4 regions of the Rossellomorea sp. ABR4_012 genome follow, and region 4 is predicted to be linked to each of the others. Evidence: riboswitches for the same ligand, from Rfam matches in the RefSeq annotation. Region 4 holds a riboswitch; each other region holds the start of a gene.
What was found. A riboswitch is a leader RNA that binds a small molecule or an ion and turns the genes downstream of it on or off. The one in region 4 is predicted to bind S-adenosylmethionine.
Positions count from the first base shown of each region.

Region 1: linked by a shared signal. The riboswitch ahead of ACXAFV_RS17140 (methionine biosynthesis PLP-dependent protein) and the one ahead of ACXAFV_RS00625 (Na+/H+ antiporter NhaC family protein) in region 4 are both predicted to bind S-adenosylmethionine.
Region 2: linked by a shared signal. The riboswitch ahead of metK (methionine adenosyltransferase) and the one ahead of ACXAFV_RS00625 (Na+/H+ antiporter NhaC family protein) in region 4 are both predicted to bind S-adenosylmethionine.
Region 3: linked by a shared signal. The riboswitch ahead of ACXAFV_RS04205 (methionine ABC transporter ATP-binding protein) and the one ahead of ACXAFV_RS00625 (Na+/H+ antiporter NhaC family protein) in region 4 are both predicted to bind S-adenosylmethionine.

Region 1 covers NZ_JBSWVK010000004.1:211,780-215,397, reverse strand. The annotation lists gene ACXAFV_RS17150 (metal-dependent hydrolase) at 1-311, shown strand, start outside; T-box leader at 366-610, shown strand; gene ACXAFV_RS17145 (tryptophan--tRNA ligase) at 661-1,656, shown strand; SAM riboswitch class I at 1,785-1,887, shown strand; gene ACXAFV_RS17140 (methionine biosynthesis PLP-dependent protein) at 1,979-3,100, shown strand; gene metC (cystathionine beta-lyase) at 3,093-3,618, shown strand, end outside.
Region 2 covers NZ_JBSWVK010000001.1:1,315,960-1,319,577, forward strand. The annotation lists gene pckA (phosphoenolpyruvate carboxykinase (ATP)) at 1-1,382, opposite strand, end outside; SAM riboswitch class I at 1,753-1,898, shown strand; gene metK (methionine adenosyltransferase) at 2,135-3,334, shown strand.
Region 3 covers NZ_JBSWVK010000001.1:849,201-852,818, reverse strand. The annotation lists gene ACXAFV_RS04210 (methionine ABC transporter permease) at 1-587, opposite strand, end outside; gene ACXAFV_RS04205 (methionine ABC transporter ATP-binding protein) at 577-1,590, opposite strand; SAM riboswitch class I at 1,715-1,820, opposite strand; gene ACXAFV_RS04200 (DUF2922 domain-containing protein) at 2,187-2,405, opposite strand; gene ACXAFV_RS04195 (DUF1659 domain-containing protein) at 2,445-2,663, opposite strand; gene ACXAFV_RS04190 (YfhE family protein) at 3,012-3,167, opposite strand; gene ACXAFV_RS04185 (Glu/Leu/Phe/Val family dehydrogenase) at 3,297-3,618, opposite strand, start outside.
Region 4 covers NZ_JBSWVK010000001.1:123,824-127,441, reverse strand. The annotation lists gene ACXAFV_RS00635 (helix-hairpin-helix domain-containing protein) at 1-55, shown strand, start outside; gene ACXAFV_RS00630 ((S)-benzoin forming benzil reductase) at 251-1,006, shown strand; gene ACXAFV_RS00625 (Na+/H+ antiporter NhaC family protein) at 1,081-2,397, opposite strand; SAM riboswitch class I at 2,528-2,632, opposite strand; gene ACXAFV_RS00620 (MFS transporter) at 2,881-3,618, shown strand, end outside.

The sequences.
Region 1 (3,618 bases), on a different contig from region 4:
GGATGCTGACCTTTACAGGAATCGGGGTGATTGCAGCTGGCTGGCATCTTAATGAAATATGGTTATGGCTGCTCGGAATTTACATAGTAATCGCTTCAATCGTTTCACATCGGAGTTATACCCATTCCCTGCTTGGATTGATTTTTTTCGGATTCATAGCAAAATACTTCGAATCTTCGCTGATGATTGAAGGTATTTTTGAAGCATGTATGCTAGGATATGTCAGTCACTTAGTCGGAGATATGAAATTCCTTCCTTTTAACAAAAGAGGAGTTAAATTATTTCTCCCTATAACTTCAAAAGAAATCTAAAAATACATTGACCAAATTTTTCTTCTGCTATAAAATATTGGAAACAAACAAATAACATGTGCAATGATGAAGAAAAGTAAGCTGTTGAAACACCTCAGAGAGCTGATGGCCGGTGAGAATCAGTGTGTGAAAATAGTTGAATGGGCTTCTGAGCATCCAGACTGAAAGTGAAAGTAGGTTTTGGCGGAAAGTCTCACCGATACAAGGGACAATGTATCGAGGAAGGATCCTCTGTACAGCTAAGTGCGTTCACGGCTGTGAACGAATGAAGGTGGCACCACGGGTTTCCCGTCCTTTTTTGGACTGGAAGCCCTTTTTGTGTTTAAAGAAAATGGGAGGAATGAAAGTGATGAAAAAGCAAGTATTAACAGGGATCAAACCCACAGGCAGGGTGCACCTGGGGAATTATATCGGTGCGATAAAACCAGCACTTGAACTGGCTGGAAACGAAACCTATCAGCCTGCTTATTTTGTAGCGGATTATCATGGACTTACGAAAATACACGACAATGAAGAAATGAACCAGCTCAGCCGGGGAATTGCAGCAACATGGTTAGCGTTGGGGCTCGATTCGGAAAAAGCAATCTTCTACAGGCAATCAGATGTTCCAGAGATTTTTGAATTAAGCTGGATTTTAGCATGTTTTTCTCCCAAAGGATTGATGAACCGGGCTCATGCCTATAAATCCATTGTCGAGGAAAATGGCCACACAGGAAGAGAAGCGGACACAGGCGTAAATATGGGGTTATATACGTATCCGATTTTGATGGCTGCGGATATTCTTCTTTTCAAAACCGAGATTGTCCCTGTCGGAAAGGATCAAATACAGCATGTTGAAATCGCAAGGGATATCGCTGAAAGTTTCAATCATACTTATGGCGAAACATTCACGATGCCTCAATATGCCATTGAAAAAAAAACCTCCGTGCTTCCTGGGTTGGATGGACGCAAGATGAGTAAAAGCTATAACAATACCATTCCGTTATTCGAGGAGCCGAAAAAGCTGCAAAAGTTGATCAATAAGATCAAGACGGACTCCACCCCGCCTGAGGCACCGAAAGATCCGAATGAATCCATCATTTTTTCGTTATATAAAGAGTTTGCAACAGAAGTTCAAACAGAAGAAATGAGAAATCGTTTCCTAGCCGGGATCGGATGGGGCGAAGCGAAGAAAGAGCTTTTTGAAGCCATGAATTCCCGGTTGGAAGAGCCGCGTGAACTGTATAATGAACTAATGGCATCCCCTGCCAAACTGAATGAAATTTTAATGGCAGGGGCGGAAAAAGCAAGAAAGAAAACCAGACCGTTTTTGGAAGAAGTGAAAATAAAAATCGGCATACGATAACCCAATAGAAAAGTTAATGTATTTTTAAAAGTATTCATAATTTTCATTGACATTTAATAAAGTATGATGTAAGTTATGGGAAAGTTATTTTAGTAAAGTGATCAATGATTTCTATATAACCAAATAGATTCTTATCAAGAGAGGTAGAGGGACTGGCCCTATGACACCTCAGCAACCAGCCTTGGCATGGTGCTAATTCCAGCAAGTTGAATTCAACTTGGACGATAAGAGGGAGAATGATCGATGAAACCTTCTTATTTCAATAAGAAGGTTTTTTCTTTTATACCCTTTTCGTGTAATAAAAAGAAGAGGAGAGACAAAATTGAAAAAACATATCGATACAATTCTCGTTCAATCAGGAAATCGTACGGATGTGGGGACAGGAGCCATAAGCCCTGCCATTCACTTGTCAACAGCTTATCAGCACAAGGGCATCGGTCAATCGACGGGATTTGATTATTCGCGGACTGGAAATCCAACAAGGTCCATTTTAGAAGAGACACTCGCTCTGTTAGAAGAGGGAAAAAGAGCTTTTGCCTTCAGTTCAGGAATGGCAGCTATTCAAGCAGTTCTTAGTTTATTCTCTTCGGGAGACGAATTGATAGTTTCACAGGATTTATATGGAGGCAGCTATCGATTATTCTCGCAGTATGAAAATCAATACGGTATCAGGTTTCATTTCGTGAATACTCATGAAGAAAGTCGCATTGTAGAAAAGATAAATGAAAATACCAGAGCGATATTCCTTGAAACGCCAACCAATCCATTAATGAATGAAACCAGTATTTCAACAGTCTCCTCCATCGCTAAGGATAACGAGTTATGGATGATCGTTGATAACACTTTTTACACACCAATCCTGCAAAAGCCAATTGCAGAAGGTGCTGATATAGTCGTTCACAGTGCTACAAAATATTTAGGCGGTCACAATGACGTGCTCGCCGGAGTGGTCATCGTCAGTAACGAAGTATTGGGAGAGAGGCTCTATACCATTCAGAATTCGATCGGTGCCGTACTTTCACCTTTTGATTGCTGGCTGTTACTCCGCGGCATGAAAACACTTAGCATACGTATGGCCCAGCACGAAAAAAATGCAATTGAAATTGCAGAGTATCTGACGAATCATGATTGCGTTACTGATGTCCTTTATACCGGCAGAGGCGGGATGCTGTCTTTTCGGATTTCAAAGGAGGAATGGGTCGGAACTTTTCTTGAGAATTTAGAGGTCATTACGTTTGCTGAAAGTCTTGGCGGTGTTGAGAGTTTTATTACGTATCCTGCAACCCAGACTCATGCAGATATTCCTGAATGTGAAAGGAATAAACTCGGCATATGTAATCGTCTTTTGCGATTTTCGGTCGGTATTGAAAATGTGGAAGATATCATTTCAGATTTGGAGAATGTTTTCAATCAATTAAAAGGAGAGGTGCTTATAGATGAGTAAAAAAACATACTCACAGCAAACTTCCCTGCTTCATTCTCACGGATACGATGCACAAACTGGAGCGGTTTCTACCCCCCTCTATCACGCCACCACTTTTCATCAGAGTGATTTTGACCGGTTTGGATCATATGATTACAGCCGGTCTGGAAACCCAACCAGGGAAGCATTGGAAGACACGATTGCAGAACTTGAAGGCGGTGTAAAAGGATTTGCGTTTTCTTCAGGCATGGCAGCCATTTCTACGAGTTTCCTGTTGCTTTCCCAGGGGGAACATGTTCTCATTTCGGAAGAAGTGTATGGGGGCACCTATCGATTAATCACAGAGGTATTGAACCGATTTGGTATTCAGTATTCTTTTGTGGACATGAGGGATCTTCATGAGGTGGCCCGTTCGATCAGACCAAATACAAAAGTGATTTACATTGAAACCCCTTCAAATCCATTACTGAACATTACAGATATTGAAGGGATCGTAAAATTGGCAAAAGCCAATGAGTGCCTGACTTTTCTCGATAATA
Region 2 (3,618 bases), 1.2 Mb from region 4:
GTTTCAACGTTTGTCAGTTCACCTTCTAATGCTGCCTGTACCATTGCACGTGTGTAAGACAATTTCATGCGGTTACCCACACCATATTCTCCGCCGGTCCAACCAGTGTTTACGAGGTAAACCTCTGCATTGTGCTCATCAATTTTCTTCCCAAGCATTTCTGCGTAACGAGTGGCAGCAAGCGGAAGGAATGGAGAACCAAAGCAAGTAGAGAATGTTGCCTGCGGTGAAGTGATGCCGCGCTCTGTTCCTGCTAATTTGGACGTATAACCGCTTAAGAAATGATACATTGCCTGCTCTTTCGTCAGTTTGCTGATTGGAGGCAGGACGCCGAACGCATCAGCAGTCAGGAATACAATTGTATTAGGGTGGCCGGCAACACTAGGCTCCACGATGTTTTCCATTGCTTGAAGCGGATAAGCGGCACGCGTGTTTTCTGTTAAACTGTTATCCTCGTAATCTGGAATGCGTGAATCTTCATCAAGAACAACGTTTTCCAACACGGATCCAAAGCGGATTGCATCAAAGATTTGAGGCTCTTTTTCACGAGTCAGTCCGATACATTTCGCGTAGCAGCCGCCTTCGATGTTGAAAACGCCATTTGGTGACCAGCCATGTTCGTCGTCCCCGATCAGACGGCGGTTCGGATCTGCTGATAATGTCGTTTTGCCTGTTCCGGATAGACCGAAGAATAGTGCAACGTCGCCTTCGCGCCCTACATTTGCTGAACAGTGCATGGAAAGGATATCTGCTTCAGGAAGCATGTAATTCATGACGGAGAAGATCGATTTCTTCATTTCTCCTGCATATTCCGTTCCACCGATCAAGACGATGCGTTTTTCAAAAGAAACAATGATGAATGTTTCAGAATTTGTACCATCCACAGCAGGGTCTGCTTTAAAGTTTGGAGCTGATACGATCGTAAATTCGGATTTGTGAGAGATTAACTCTTCCGCACCCGGGCGAATGAACAGCTGGTGTGCAAATAGATTATGCCACGCAAATTCATTGATTACCTGGATCGGAAGTCTATGTTTTGGATCTGCACCTGCAAATCCGTTGAAGACAAATACTTCTTCTTTTTCTTTTAAGTATGCAAGGACTTTATGGTATAATTTATCGAATGATTCAGCGGAGATTGGCTGATTAACAGCTCCCCAATCAATTTTATCTTTTGTAGTAGGCTCCTCTACAATAAATTTATCTTTAGGAGAGCGCCCTGTATATTTGCCAGTTTCAGCTCTGACTGCACCTGAAGAAGTTAAAACGCCTTCATTTCTATGAAGAACTCTTTCCACTAATTGTGAAACAGACAGTTGATTTTTGATATTTTGACCGCTAAGTAATTCTGTTAACTCACTAGACATGCTCACTGAATTCATTAGAACCCTTCCTTTATATAAATTTAAATACCACTTTGTTGTTCTTTTCAAAAATAGTATAACACAATTAATTTATTAGTCTATACTATTTAGTGCTTTTTTATAATGTGACTTAAACTTGTAACATTTTCCTTTAAAAATGCAACTTATTTTCCCCTATCTAAGCAGTTTATGCTTGTCCTTAGGAAATTCCTCATTCATATACCCACGTTTCCATGTTTCTTCTTATATAAATGTCAGCTGCCTATCCGGATGTCAGCCAAAGTACTGTCAATAGCGGTAAATAGAGATACCTGCTGTTAATCTTTACATACTAAAAAATATTTGACACTCTTTGGTGTTAACGTTATTATTGTACCTTGAACGGATACTCTTATCCTGAGCTGGTGGAGGGAGCAGACCCTATGAAACCCAGCAACCTGCTAAATAGATAGTTGGTCCTTCTTTTAAAAGGAAGGATCCCATTAAGCGAAGGTGCTAAACTGAGGCAAGGTGGACAACCTTGAACGATAAGAGAGAAAAGGCGCGGCTATAATGTGAAACCTTTCCTCTTTGTACTTTTTCCCGAGGAAGGGTTTTTTCTATTTTATAGTGGAGCATTAGTGATAAAACTCATGTTTTTATATAAGGACGTTCTCTTATGCCTTATAAAAAAACCATGTTTACTTCATACTACTTAGGGAAATGAGTACCGTATCTGTTTAAATGTTTTGTCGGTGAAAATCGGCAAATATGCTTAAGGAGGAACCTTAATGTCAACAAAACGTCGTCTGTTTACATCTGAGTCCGTAACGGAAGGACATCCAGATAAAATTTGTGACCAAATTTCTGATTCAATTCTTGATGCCATTTTAACGAATGACCCGAATGCCCGCGTAGCATGTGAAACATCTGTGACAACAGGTCTTGTGCTTGTTGCAGGTGAAATCACAACAAATACGTATGTAGACATCCCTAAAATCGTCCGTGAAACGATCCGTGGAATCGGATATACACGTGCGAAATACGGATTCGATGCTGAAACTTGTGCAGTTCTGACATCCATCGATGAGCAATCTGCTGATATCGCTCAAGGTGTAGACCAAGCGCTTGAAGCACGTGAAGGACAAATGTCTGATGAAGAAATCGAAGCTATCGGTGCTGGTGACCAGGGGCTGATGTTCGGATTTGCCTGCAACGAAACGAAAGAGCTTATGCCTCTTCCGATTTCACTTGCTCATAAACTATCCCGTCAGCTAACGGAAGTCCGTAAAGAAGAAATTCTTCCTTACCTTCGCCCGGACGGTAAAACTCAGGTAACGGTTGAATATGATGAGAATGATAAGCCTGTTCGCATCGATACGATTGTCATCTCTACGCAGCACCACCCTGAAGTTTCACTTGAGCAGATCCAGCGTAATCTGAAGGAGTATGTCATCGATCCGGTTGTTCCGAAAGAACTGATCGACGAAAAGACAAAATACTTCATCAACCCTACTGGCCGCTTCGTAATCGGCGGACCTCAAGGGGATGCTGGTCTAACAGGCCGTAAGATCATCGTTGACACATACGGCGGTTATGCACGTCACGGCGGCGGTGCATTCTCCGGTAAGGATGCGACGAAAGTTGACCGCTCTGCAGCATATGCAGCCCGCTATGTAGCGAAAAACATCGTGGCTGCCGGTCTTGCTGAAAAATGTGAAGTTCAATTAGCGTATGCGATCGGTGTAGCACAGCCTGTATCCATCTCAGTTGATACATTCGGAACAGGTAAAGTTTCTGAGGATGTATTGGTTGATGTTGTACGCGATAACTTTGACCTTCGCCCTGCAGGAATCATCAAGATGCTGGACCTTCGCCGTCCGATCTACAAGCAGACTGCTGCTTACGGACACTTCGGCCGCAACGATCTTGATCTTCCTTGGGAGCGTACTAACAAAGCTGATGTATTGAAAGCTGAAGCTCTTAAGTAAAAACAGGTATGAGAAAACCAACACTCTTTCAGGGGTGTTGGTTTTTTTGATGGCTGGGGTGGAGGAGAGGGATTAGTTGTTGTAGTTGTAGTGGTAGTGGTAGTTGCGCAGAATTTGTCGTATTTTGAAGAATGGCAGATATATCGGAATTTTGGCAGATAAAACGGTAAAACGGCAGATATCTTTGCGGAAAAGTTGAGCCTGGCTCAAAACCCTCGAATCGAGCCAGGCGCTTACAAGAGAAGCTTAGCTAAATCTAAAATCAATCCAGCATAAAGTAGCGA
Region 3 (3,618 bases), 730 kb from region 4:
GTGGTGATCATCACGGTATTGTCATAGCGGTAGTAGCCGAAACGGATTGCCAGGTCACCGACACCACCTCCGCCAACAATTCCCGCCATGGCGGAATAGGCGACCAGGCTGATCGTTGTAATCGTGATGGCCTGAATGACTGCAGGCTTTGCTTCCGGCAGCAGGACGTCCTTGATGATCATCCACGGACTCGCCCCAACCGATACCGAGGCTTCGATCACTCCCTTATCAATCTCACGAAGGGCTGTCTCCACCATTCTTGCAAAAAACGGAACCCCCGCTACAGACAGCGACACGGATGCGGCGGTCGGCCCGATCGTCGTTCCCGTCAATATTTTTGTAAGAGGCAAGAGTGCCACTAATAAAATGATGAACGGAATCGAACGGACCATGTTGACGACAAAGCCGACGATTTTCTTGATGAATCCGTTTTGCAGGAACAACCCCTTATCTGTCACAAAAAGCAGGACCCCTAACGGCAGGCCGAGCAATATCGCGATTGCCAACGAAATTCCGACCATATACACCGTTTCAAGAAAAGCTTTATTCAACTCTGGTAAAATCGCAATCAATGAATCAGGCAGCACGGTCCAGCACCTCCAGGCTTTGTGTTTTGGCAGTTATGTAGCGGATGGCTGCCTGTGTTTCAGTCTCGTCCCCGATCAGTTCCATGATGAAAATCCCGAGGGGAGTTTCCTGGATATACTCGATTTTTCCGTGCAGGATATTGCCGCGAACCTTGTATTTCTGGAACACTTCGGACACGACACTCTCCTCTGCAATCGAACCCTTGAACTGGATTTTGATCAGCTTGCCCGTTCGGCTCTTCAGTAAATGAGGAGGCAATTCGAACTGCAGTATGTTTTCGATGAACTGCTTGGTAAGCGGCTGTCTCGGGTTGGCGAAGAGGTCGTAAACCGCGCCTTCTTCCACGATTCTCCCGTCCTGCATGACGGCCATCCTGTCACAGATTTCTTTTACCACTTCCATTTCGTGCGTGATAAGGACGATAGTCAGTCCAAGCTGTTTGTTGATATCTTTTAAAAGTTTGAGGATGGACTTTGTTGTGCTGGGGTCCAGAGCAGATGTCGCTTCATCGCATAGCAGGACAGATGGATTGTTTGCGAGCGCCCTTGCGATTCCGACCCTCTGTTTCTGTCCCCCGCTCAGCTGCGCTGGATAAGCATAGGCTTTATCGCTTAACCCGACCATTTCTAAAAGTTCCGTCACCCGCGGCTTGATATTTGCATTTGGCACCTTGGCTGCTTTTAAGGCAAAAGCAAGATTCTCATATACCGTCTTCGCTTTGATGAGGTGAAAGTGCTGAAAAATCATGCTGATTTTCTGGCGAGCGAAGCGCAGCTCTTTAGAAGACAGCTTCATTAAGTCCTGGCCATCGATGATGATTTCCCCCGAAGTCGGCTTTTCCAGTAAGTTAAGGCACCTGATGAGCGAGCTTTTCCCTGCCCCGCTGTAACCGACGATGCCGAAGATTTCTCCTTTGTGTATGGTGACGGAGACGTTATCCACACCAATTACTGTTTGCTTTTTTGTCTTGTATTCTTTTACAAGGTTGTTGATTTGGATCATCTTTAACACCCCTTTTCTTTTGCATTGATTGCCGTGTCTCGGCAAGAGTAGTACGTGAGTATGTTTTGAACAAATAAAAAATGCCTCTTTCAATTACTGAAAGAAGCATCGCTCTTGTATCATCGACTTATCTTTCAGAATGAAATCCATCCTGCAGGAATTGGCACCGTTCCTTATTGGAGGTTGCCGGACGTCATAGGGCCTGATCCCTCAGTCGCTCTTGATAATTTGAAAGTATTTAATTTTCGGAGTTTTTAATCTTATAGGAGATATTATATGGTTTGATATGGAAAGTCAATAAGGGATTTGAACGGATTATATATGTAAGCGTTATCTTTGTTTAAGGGACGGGGAAAAGTTTTTTGTAGTTTACTCTTTTGAACACCGCTTTTGATTTCCGTGGAAGACTTCGCTTTCCGCGGGTGACCCGTGAGCCTCCCTCAACTCCCTTTTGAGGCATTCCTCTATTTTTAAACAAACGTTTGATTAACACTTCAAAACCTTGCTGCGTTGAGCTTTTGGTGGTTTAAACAATCGTTTATTTAATTTGAAAAACCCACCTCGATATAGGATTTCGAGGTGGCTTCATTCATTTATTATAAAACTTCATAGTCCGTTACATTACGCTCAACCACTCGTGCTCCATCTACGCTTACTAGAGCGCCGCCTGAGCTGCCGAATACGCCGGTTGCGATCAGGTTGTCCATAGCTGCTTTCACCTGGATGGTATCGATCGGGTCGATCGGATCGTTGACGCTGATTTTCGCAGACTTTCCTGTTTCTGTTTTAAATTGAAGTTCAAGTACCTTTGCCATTTTGAAATCCCCTCCTTCCTATCAAAATTTCAGTGATCATTATGCGTTGATATCAAAGTTTTGAATCTTTTCTACGTTGAATAAGTTTTTCTCCGAAAGACCTGCTAGCGACTGAGCTGCACTGTGCATCTCATCTGCAGTTGCTGAACCTTTGATGTAGCTGTACGACTTGTACTTATACTTCGGGTTGCCTTTCTCATCCATCCCGTCGTTGAATGCAAATCTCAGCTTCGTTCCTTTCAAATCCGCTGTTGCCATTGTGCCTCACCTCCTTTCACCTTTTATATAGGGATTGGGGGAGGAAAAGGACACCCTTGGTTTGGATTATATTGATTTGATGTTTTTTGGGTTCCAGAAGGCGGGAACTTGGAGAAGAGTTGTGCCAGGAACAATAAGTGGTGGTTGTTCCTGGTACAATCAAGGCGTTTTGTGCCAGGAACAAAATTGCCTGATTGTGCCTGGCACCAGGGATCTGGCACCCGGGATTTTTCCTTTGATCGCTAGCTCAATTTCACTTTTTGAATGAAGCCTAAAATGCAGTCAAACAAAAAACCCCCGCAAACCGCATATAAAATACGGTTCACAGAGGTTCTTCAATCATTTCCACTATTCACGATGACTTTTCACTTCATCCGGATACCCAGCTTTCGTCGCCCGCTTAAATTCTTTCGCCCAAAGTACCTCTTGCGTATCCGTTAATCCATTGTTCCTTTCCGTATTAATCCCTTTGTAGGGAAGCTTCTTCGCATGTCGTTCTGCCATGCTGAAATCTCTCCTTTCAAAGTTATTAATGTCTTTCTACAAATCCTTTACCCACAAGAAATTCGTATAAACACATTGAAGAGGGACGGGCCTTTAGCTCGCTAAAGGCCCGTCCCTCGATGCGTTAATTCAGTAAAGTTTCCCTTGTCTGTACAGGATGGTCGACAGTTTGGTCACGGAATGGATGTAGCAGTTTTGGCGGAGCGGAAATGGGTCTCCGAAGAATTGCGGGAGGACCGTATCGAGCGTTACCTGCATTTTTTCATATAGTAGCCTGAACACCTCGTCTTCTGAGTAGAATTGGGTTTCACGTCCTTGAAGCCATTCGAAATAGGACACGATGACACCACCGGCATTGGCCAGGATATCCGGCACGATAATGACACCTTTGTCACTCAAGAATTTGTCGGCTTCTGTGGTGACAGGGGCATTCGCTCCTTCGACAAGGATA
Region 4 (3,618 bases):
AAAATATGGCTACCCTGACGACCGGCCGACAAAGGCCTGGGATGAGGGGCGTTAAGGTATATTTAACCCCAATGGGCTTCACTTTTAAATGGTGAAGCTCTTTCATTAGTTAGCTATAAAGTTTATTTTAATAAATAACGGAATCTAGCTGCTGCACGGAAATCAACAGCGGTGTACAACGAAAATCAAAAATTTTTGTGATTCAAAGCGTCTCCTATATAATCAATCATATAAGAAAGGAGAGGATCACATGGATTATGCCATTGTTACAGGCGCCACCCGGGGGTTGGGGGAGTCAATCGCTAAGCTGTTCATTAAGAAAGGGATTTCGCTTATTAACATTTCCCGTTCGGATAATGACGCATTAAAGGAAATGTGTGTTGGGGAAGGAGTCTCCTACGAGTATATCCAATGCGATCTTTCCAATCCAGGAGAAACAGAGAGCGCAGCACAAAAGGCGGGAGAACAAGTATTTAAGTCGGATGCTGACCGGATCTTCTTGATTCAAAATGCCGGGGTCGTGACACCCATCAATCCTTCCGGGCAGGTTGAGAACACGGATCTTGAAAAGAGTGTGAATGTCAATTTGCTATCTCCTATGATTGTTACGAATGAAATGCTGAAAGCCTCCCAAGGTTCAGAAAGCAGGCTAATCATGGTCAATGTGAGTTCTGGTGCCGGGAGCAGACCTGTTTATGGATGGAGCACGTATTGTTCCACGAAAGCCGGGATCAATATGCTGACGGAAACCGTAAGTCTTGAGCTTTCAAAAAAGGGCAGTGCACATAAAGTGATTGCGTTCAGCCCTGGGGTAATGGATACGGATATGCAGGGAACCATCCGTTCTTCTTCAGAAGAAGCATTCGCCGATGTTGAAAACTTTAAGCGTTACAAAGAACAAGGAATGCTTAGGGACACGGATACAGTAGCTGAGGTCCTCGTAAAGCTTGTGACCGAATCGGATGTTGAAACTGGTAAGCTATATCATGTGAATGACTTGTTATAAATTCAATGGATATTATTAAAATAAACAAAAAAAAGAGACAAACCCGATAAATGGGTTTGTCTCTTTTGTACTTATTATGAACGTGCAGTGCTCGGCTTAGGTGCTTTTGATCGTGTAAACTTCGGTAGTGCAAATCGAATCGCAACCAACCCGCATACTGCTGTCAGGATCGGATAGAAAGCATATGGAATAACACTTAATGGCGAGATTCCTGCTGTTTCTGCTACTAATAACGCTTGTGCTCCATATGGGATCAAGCCTTGTACGGAGCAAGAGAATATATCCAGGATACTTGCAGACTTACGAGAATCGACTCCATAATTCTCACCGATTTCTTTCGCAAGCGGACCTGCAATGATGATAGAGATCGTATTGTTTGCCGTACAAAGGTTTGTTGAACTTACAAGTCCGGCCGTCGCCAGTTGTGCCCCTTGTGGAGAGCGGATCTTGCGGGTGGCAAGATAAAGCAGCGCCTGTATTCCGCCATTATAACGGATTAGTTCAACCACACCTCCGATAAGGACGGTCAAAATCACAATTTCAGCCATTCCCGTCATTCCATCGGCAATGCTTCCAAAATAGCTGGAAGGAGTAAAGCTTCCATCGGCAAATCCGATGATTCCAGAGAGCACGATCCCTCCGAATAGCACGACAAACACATTCAATCCTGCAAGTGCGCCGATGATGACTCCCAGATAAGGGAGGATTTTCACCCAGTTAAAGGCCTCGGTATCAACCGTTGACTGATTGCCTGCCGTAATAAAGTATAAGATCACCATCGTTAGAATAGCTGCTGGCAGAACGATAAAGAAGTTCACTTTGAATTTATCTTTCATTTCCGTTTTCTGCGTACGGACGGCTGCAATCGTTGTATCAGAAATGAATGAGAGATTGTCACCAAACATCGCACCACCGATGACCGTAGCCATCGCAACAGGCATGGCGATGTCCGTACCCGAACTGATTCCTACACCGATCGGCGCAAGTGCCGCGATCGTACCCATTGAAGTACCCATGGATAATGAAACAAATGCTGCAATTAAAAATAATCCAACGATCAGAAGGTTTTCCGGAAGTACAGATAGAGCCAGATTCACCGTTGAATCAACAGCGCCCATTTTTTCAGCGACTCCCGAGAATGCTCCTGCTAAAAGGAAGATGAAGACCATGATCATAATATCAGGGTGTCCGGCCCCTTTGGCAAAGCGTTCCACTTTACTATTCAGGGAGTCCTTTCGGTTCATGAACAACGCCACTACAGCTGCGATTATAATGGAAACTAATACTGGGAATGCGTAAAAATCTCCTGAAATGATCCCCGCACCGAGGAAGAGTGAAACAAATATGAGTAATGGCAGTAATGCCAGAAGATTTCCTTTTTCGTTAAACATTTGAACAACTCCTTTGACAATTGACTAGAATGGATTGCGATGGTAATAACCACGATATGATTAGTACCTTGCTGGATAAAAATAAAAACCTCTTCCCGATAAGAAGAGGTTCCCAATAAAAGAAACACTCTTCTTATCTTTCAAGCAATATGCTTGCTGGATGTGGCACAGCACTCGTAAGGAGTCCGCTGCCGAGACATCGTAGGGCCAGTCCCTCCGTCTCTCTGGATAAGAAGAATACGTCATATTCATTTAAAATTATACTTACATACTTTAAGGCGTTTAAGAGGAAAAGTCAAACGGAAATTTGTTTGTGTTCTGTACTATTCGTTCAAAAAAAATTTCCAGCCATCGTGATTTAGTTCCATAGAGCTTGAAAGCAATAGGGTTTATCGGCTGTTGAATCATTTTTATATAGGCTATGGTTTATCCATAAAAAGGAACGGCTTTATTTACAATCTTCTAAAATAGGGCTAGTATTATATGGATAAAAAACATCTGGAGGATACGGAAGTGGAAAGAACGATACGCAATCAAGTCTTTACCTTGCAAGGCTTTTATTTTTTGACGTTTTTTGGTGTGGGCAGTCTATACCCGCTTTTAAGTGTGTATTTAAGTGAAAGTGTTGGATTGAATGGATACCAGATCGGGACCATCATGTCGATCGGCCCCATTATGATGATATTCTTTCAGCCTATCTGGGGAATGGTGAGTGATACGACGAATCGTCCGACACAGGTGCTGGCCTTTACTTCATTGGTTGCCGGGATGTTTGCCCTTGGGTATGTAGTGACCGACCTTTACTACGGACTCCTTCTGATCGCGATTCTGGTTGCTGTTTTCCAGAGCGCGATCATACCCGTTTCAGACAGTATCAGTCTGAAGTACACAAGTAAAGTGCGATATAATTATGGAAATATACGATTATTTGGATCATTGGGCTTCGGTGTTGCCGTGTATGTGATGGGAAAACTGTCAGAAGGTTTTATCGGCCCGACCATCATTTTCTACGCATTCTTCGTTTGCCTGGTCATGTCGGCTGTGCTGGCTTTCCGTTTTCCTAAGGAACGCGCCTCTGCCAAACTGGATTTGAAAGCGGGAATGAAGGAATTATTTACTCTTAAAAAGTTTTTGATTTTCTTGGCCGTCACTTTCATGGTGTTCGGTCCGAATCTGGCTAATAATACGTACTTTGGTTTATTTGTAGAAGATTCAGGCGGT